Regions from separate parts of the Psychrobacillus syltrankelensis genome, predicted to be linked through region 1. Evidence: a T-box and tRNA genes for the amino acid it is inferred to sense, from the RefSeq annotation. Region 1 holds a T-box; the other holds one or more tRNA genes.
The links. A T-box is a leader RNA that pairs with one kind of tRNA and senses whether it is charged. The one in region 1 lies ahead of lysS (lysine--tRNA ligase), so its partner is inferred to be a tRNA-Lys.
Positions count from the first base shown of each region.

Region 2: it has a tRNA-Lys gene. The T-box ahead of lysS (lysine--tRNA ligase) is inferred to sense a tRNA for this amino acid. The anticodon was not compared.

Region 1 is NZ_CM144227.1:621,271-624,680, reverse strand. It holds gene lepB (signal peptidase I) at 1-192, opposite strand, end outside; gene lysS (lysine--tRNA ligase) at 499-1,959, opposite strand; T-box leader at 2,057-2,322, opposite strand; gene ACTSKG_RS03190 (DUF1835 domain-containing protein) at 2,446-3,410, opposite strand, start outside.
Region 2 is NZ_CM144227.1:3,150,180-3,153,589, forward strand. It holds gene ACTSKG_RS15415 (Tex family protein) at 1-856, shown strand, start outside; gene ACTSKG_RS15420 (SprT family protein) at 969-1,439, shown strand; tRNA gene ACTSKG_RS15425 (tRNA-Asn) at 1,520-1,594, shown strand; tRNA gene ACTSKG_RS15430 (tRNA-Glu) at 1,599-1,670, shown strand; tRNA gene ACTSKG_RS15435 (tRNA-Asp) at 1,693-1,768, shown strand; tRNA gene ACTSKG_RS15440 (tRNA-Gln) at 1,772-1,846, shown strand; tRNA gene ACTSKG_RS15445 (tRNA-Lys) at 1,856-1,928, shown strand; tRNA gene ACTSKG_RS15450 (tRNA-Leu) at 1,994-2,080, shown strand; tRNA gene ACTSKG_RS15455 (tRNA-Arg) at 2,092-2,168, shown strand; tRNA gene ACTSKG_RS15460 (tRNA-Gly) at 2,202-2,275, shown strand; rRNA gene ACTSKG_RS15465 (16S ribosomal RNA) at 2,434-3,410, shown strand, end outside.

The DNA of each region.
Region 1 (3,410 bases):
ATACTCCGTTAATTTTGGGCCAAATTTATTAATAATTACTTTATCACCGTCTTCAAATGTAGGCATCATTGAAGCTCCACTAACCACAATTGGTGTTAATAAGAAAAACTGTATTCCCCATGCTATTAAAATAGCAATTCCTATTACTTTAACCCATTCTATTAATTCATTTTTTTCTTTCGTTTTTACCAAGTTCAACACCTCATTTTCTTTCAATATTTGTCTATTAGTTGGTAACTTGTGATATTGACTATTTCGACATGTATTTTATTTTACCTGCTTATTAATCTAACATCCTCGTTGTTCATCTAGTAAGCGCAAAAGGTTCTACACCATAGATAATGAAAATGCCTTCAGAAAAAAGTAGTGAAAACTATAGCTGGAAAGGAAGTTTGATGAATCATTGTGCCATAGAGTATAAAATGTTATTTTAGTATTCCATCAACCTATTTGAAACCCATTAATATTTATATACCAAAAGATTCAATTTCATGAAGTTTATAATTTTTTAGTTAACGGAAATAAAACACAATCTTTGATCGTATCACAATCAGTTAGTACCATTAGTAGGCGTTCAATGCCGAATCCCCATCCAGATATGGGTGGCATACCATATTCCATGGCTATTAGATAATCTTCATCCATCTCCATAGCTTCTACATCTCCATTACTCTTAAGAAGAGCTTGAGCTTCTAACCTTTTTCTTTGTTCGATTGGATCAACCAGCTCAGAATAGGCATTAATAATTTCAGCACCATTCACGACTAATTGGAATCGATCTGTAAGAGTAGGGTTATCATCATTAGCTCTTGCTAACGGAGATAAATCGATAGGGTGCTGAACTAAAAATGTTGGTTTTATAAGTTGAGGACGACACATTTTTTTGTATAGAAGATCAATTAAATTTCCTCTCCCTAATGAATGAATATCCGAATGTTCTAAGTTGATATTTTTTCTTTTTGTTTCTTGATATAGTTCTTTAACGTCCATGAATAGGATTATATCAATACCAGTGTCTTTTAATATTAGATCTCTAAACGAGACAATCTCCCATTCTAATGAGAAGTCAATTGTTTGACCATGCATTGTAATTATCGTTGTATTAAAAGTTTTCTCAAGTACATACAGAAACATTTCACGCATTAATTTCATCGTATCCTCATAATTCCAGTATGCTGCGTATCCTTCAACCATAGTAAACTCCTGCAGATGCTGAGGGCTGATCCCTTCATTTCTAAAGCACTTTGCTATTTCAAATACTTTGGTAAAACCACCTACAATTAGTCTTTTTAAGTAGGTTTCCGGGGCAATCCTTAGGTTTAATTCAGTATCTAAAGAATAATGATATGTACTGAAAGGTTTAGCTAGTGCACCGGAGGAAGTATGCTGTAATACCGGCGTTTCTACTTCCAAAAAATCTGAGTCTTCAAAGAATCTACGAATGGCACGTACCATTTTAGTTCTTACTAATAAACGATTTTGAGTATCCTTTGTCATGATTAAATCTAAGTAACGCTGTCTATATCGAAGTTCTACATTATTTAATCCGTGCCATTTTTCTGGAAGAGTTTTCAATGCCTTTCCAAGAAACACATAGCTCTCCATACGCAGTGTTTTCTCTTTCGTTTTAGTTGTATACATATGTCCTTCCACACCGATAAAATCTCCAATATCCAATAAATGATGGAATTGATAAAATGAATCTTCCCCTATTTCCTCTTTTTTAAAAAGAAGCTGTAAGTTTCCATGAATGTTTGAAAGCGTAATGAAACTCAATTTACTGAAGTTTCTAATACTCATTATTCTTCCAGCAACTCGAACTCCAGATGTTCCGTCTTGAAGCATTGCCGCTTCATGAAGTTCATAATTCGCTGAAAATTTTTCTGGGTATACATGAATTCCTTGATTTCTTAATGTCTCTAATTTCTCTGTTCTTTGAGTATTTTGTTCATTACTCATTGTATTTCACTCCAGTCTATATTTTTTTTAATGCAATTTGAATTATAAAATTTATACGAAAAACAACAAAAAGACTCCCACCCCCAAGATTATTCATCTTGAGGACGAGAGCCATTAGCTTCGTGTTACCACCTCAGTTTATTGATATGTTGCCACATCAACCTCTTCGGGTACGGCAATTTTTAAAAAATTGATTATACCCTATCTCTTTAACGGGAGATCCCGTCGCAGTATCACTAAAAAATTTTAGATCCGTGCGAAGCTCAGAGACTTTTTTCATTAAGAACATTATTACTCCTTCTCACCTATAGGAGCTCTCTGGAAATAATGGATCAAAACTACTCTTCTCTTCTTAGCCGTATATTTGATATTAGATAATTAAGAAAACTATATCGTAACTAAATGGTTGAGTCAATGAATAATTGAATTGTATTTCACTACAATTCCTTTATTGGTTTATTTTTATAATTTTTATGTAATTAAGAACTACCGAAGCTTTATACTATAATGTCTCATTGATTTAGGTATTCCTTTTAACTCGAGTACACCACTGTATACTAAATGCCGAATCCTATATTCTAAAAAGAAATAATCCATATAAGCTTCCTTTTGTGTCCAGATTTCTCCAATCACAGTTCCAGTCCTTATAAATTCTTTCGTTCCTTGTTTATGATGGAGCTTTTCAATTGTTTCGATAATGAGTGGATCATAATGATCTTCTGATATACATTTAATTTTATCGTCTTTCCACAAACGTAACACTTCTTTAGATTGGGATAGTTTTTCCCATTCCCTATGAAATTGAAGTCGTTTTTTAGGAGATAATGGTTTATTCTCTTTATTTTTTTCAAAAAATAATCTTAGATTTTTCGGATCAATTTGAGCTGTATGCAAAATAGGTTGCACTTCTTCAGTAGCACTATATTTCTTATAGAATTCAGTAGAGTTCATAAGAAAAATATCATTTGTCTTTTCTCGCAATAAATAGAGGTAAAAACGAAGACCTGTTTGTTCATCAGCATTATTACCACACCAAATATAGATTGGAACATTATTAGCTATATCCTCAATCTCACGCAGTGTATTGTTAAACTTATTTTCATATTCATAATCATCTTGCTCAAAGTTAATATTTTCAAATAGCCATTCCTCACGAAAGCTTTGACCAATTTTTTCATCTAACTTCCACAATGGGCCAATCGAAAAGGAGTCTGGAAATCCAATTACAGTCTTTGGTCTTTCAACTCCTACTCTTAAAGAACCTGCAACAGACTCTGAAGTTACGATATGTACAGCACCAAATTGATTCACCACCCCCTTCATATGTCGGCTTTTTTGAATATGCTTATTTATTTCTTCCACCATCTTGTTCATATCATCCTGATTTATCATGAATCCTTTTCCTTCAACTGGCTGGCTTTTCTTGTAGTTGAACGTTTCAAAGCTTTCTG
Region 2 (3,410 bases), 1.4 Mb from region 1:
TATTGCAAGAAGACTACAAGATCCGCTTGCTGAACTGGTAAAAATCGAACCAAAAGCAGTAGGAGTGGGACAATACCAACATGATGTATCCCAAAAGAAATTGTCAGAATCTCTTTCTTTTATAGTAGAAACAGCTGTTAACCAAGTTGGAGTGAATGTAAATACTGCATCTGCGTCCTTATTGCAATATGTTTCCGGTCTATCTAAAACTGTTGCGGAAAATGTAGTGAACTTGAGAAATGAGCAGGGAAGATTTACATCAAGGGCACAACTGAAGAAAATTCCTCGCTTGGGTGCTAAGACATATGAGCAAGCTATAGGATTCTTACGTGTACCAGACGCTAAAAATCCATTCGATGCTACAGGAATTCACCCTGAAAGCTATAAAGCCGCTGAGCAAGTATTGGAAATTGTAGGCTTAAAAAAATCTCAAATCGGATCAAAAGAAGCTGAAGAGGCTTTGACAAATATAAATATTGTGGAAGTAAGCAGGGAATTAGAAATTGGTGAAATTACTTTAAAAGATATAGTTGAGACATTGATTAAGCCGACTAGAGACCCCCGTGAAGCGTTTCCGCAACCTATTTTGAAAAAAGACGTGCTCAAAATGGAAGATCTTCAAAAAGGTATGGAGCTTCAAGGGACCGTTCGAAACGTTGTAGACTTTGGTGCATTTGTTGATATTGGTGTAAAACAAGATGGGTTAGTTCATATTTCGAAGTTGAAAAAAGGCTTTGTTAAACATCCACTAGATGTTGTCTCCTTAGGTGATATTGTTACAGTGTGGGTCGAACAATACGATGCGAATAAAGGAAAGGTTTCTTTAACCATGCTTCCACCGGAACAACAACTATAAAAAAACAATGGTTGTCCAATGACTTATTCATTGGACAATCTCTTTTTAATCTTGGGTTCAATGCAAATTATGACGGAAATTTACCGAGGTATATTTAATAGGAGAGATACAAATGACAGATGAAAAACTTTATGAATTAATATGTAGTGTATCAAAGAGAGTCTTTGGGAAAGACTTTCAACATGAAGCATATTTTAATAATCGCCTTCGAACGACCGGAGGAAGATACATGCTTCGGTCTCATCATATCCAAATAAATCCTCTTGTGTATAAAAAACATGGGATGGAAGAATTGATTGGTGTGATAAAGCATGAATTGTGCCATTATCATTTACATATAGAAGGAAAAGGTTATAAACATGGAGATAAGGATTTTAAGGAGCTATTAACAAGAACCAAATCTCCAAGATTTTGTTCTACTCTTGTTGAAAGTACTAAACGCTCAAGAACTAAAATTTATACTTATCAATGTAGAAAATGTTCATTAATATATAATCGGAAAATTCAATTAAACACGAACAAATATAGATGTGGTAAGTGTTTAGGAGACTTAGTTTTAATTTCAATGAAAAATTCTAATTAAATTTCGAAAAAGTAGTTGACGTTTGTTAAAAGGCTCTCTATAATAGAAAAAGTCGAGTAAAACAAAACGACAAAAATTATTCCGAAGTAGCTCAGTGGTAGAGCAATCGGCTGTTAACCGATTGGTCGTAGGTTCGAGTCCTACCTTCGGAGCCATTATGGCCCCTTGGTCAAGCGGTTAAGACACCGCCCTTTCACGGCGGTAACACGGGTTCGAATCCCGTAGGGGTCATTTATATATTTTAAGTTTTAGAGGTCCCGTGGTGTAGCGGTTAACATGCCTGCCTGTCACGCAGGAGATCGCCGGTTCGATCCCGGTCGGGACCGCCATGTTGGGGTATAGCCAAGCGGTAAGGCAACGGATTTTGATTCCGTCATGCCCTGGTTCGAATCCAGGTACCCCAGCCATTTTACTTCGAGCCATTAGCTCAGTTGGTAGAGCATCTGACTTTTAATCAGAGGGTCGTAGGTTCGAATCCTACATGGCTCATCATTTTGTTGTTGACAATCTCGGTTTACGAGAGTATAGTAAGTAGTGTCCTAATGAATAACTACGCGGTCGTGGCGGAATGGCAGACGCGCTAGGTTGAGGGCCTAGTGGGGGATAACCCCGTGGAGGTTCAAATCCTCTCGGCCGCACCAAAGCACATTATGCGCCCGTAGCTCAATTGGATAGAGCGTCTGACTACGGATCAGAAGGTTGTGGGTTCGACTCCTGCCGGGCGCGCCAAACAACAACAACAACAACTTGAATTTTATATATGCGGGTGTAGTTTAGTGGTAAAACCTCAGCCTTCCAAGCTGATGATGAGAGTTCGATTCTCTTCACCCGCTCCATTATCTTAAACCATTAATACATGAACATTGAAAACTGAACATGCAAAACGTTAAGAAATATAGCTTGAAAGACTAACTTTGTTAGTTTGATAGCAAAACAATTTTGACATCATTTAATGATGATGCCAGCAAAACAAAATGAGCTTTTTAAGTTCTCTATTATGGAGAGTTTGATCCTGGCTCAGGACGAACGCTGGCGGCATGCCTAATACATGCAAGTCGAGCGAATGATGAAGAAGCTTGCTTCTTCTGATTTAGCGGCGGACGGGTGAGTAACACGTGGGCAACCTGCCCTGTAGATTGGGATAACTCCGGGAAACCGGGGCTAATACCGAATAATCCATTTCCTCACATGTGGAAATGTTAAAAGACGGTTTCGGCTGTCACTACAGGATGGGCCCGCGGCGCATTAGCTAGTTGGTGAGGTAACGGCTCACCAAGGCGACGATGCGTAGCCGACCTGAGAGGGTGATCGGCCACACTGGGACTGAGACACGGCCCAGACTCCTACGGGAGGCAGCAGTAGGGAATCTTCCACAATGGACGAAAGTCTGATGGAGCAATGCCGCGTGAGTGAAGAAGGTTTTCGGATCGTAAAACTCTGTTGTGAGGGAAGAACAAGTACGAGAGTAACTGCTCGTACCTTGACGGTACCTCATTAGAAAGCCACGGCTAACTACGTGCCAGCAGCCGCGGTAATACGTAGGTGGCAAGCGTTGTCCGGAATTATTGGGCGTAAAGCGCGCGCAGGCGGTCCTTTAAGTCTGATGTGAAATCCCACGGCTCAACCGTGGAAGGTCATTGGAAACTGGGGGACTTGAGTACAGAAGAGGAAAGCGGAATTCCAAGTGTAGCGGTGAAATGCGTAGAGATTTGGAGGAACACCAGTGGCGAAGGCGGCTTTCTGGTCTGTAACTGACGCTGAGGCGCGAAAGCGTGGGGAGCAAACAGGATTAGATACCCTGGTAGTCCACGCCGTAAACGATGAGTGCTAAGTGTTAGGGGGTTTCCGCCCCTTAGTGCTGCAGCTAACGCATTAAGCACTCCGCCTGGGGAGTACGGTCGCAAGACTGAAACTCAAAGGAATTGACGGGGGCCCGCACAAGCGGTGGAGCATGTGGTTTAATTCGAAGCA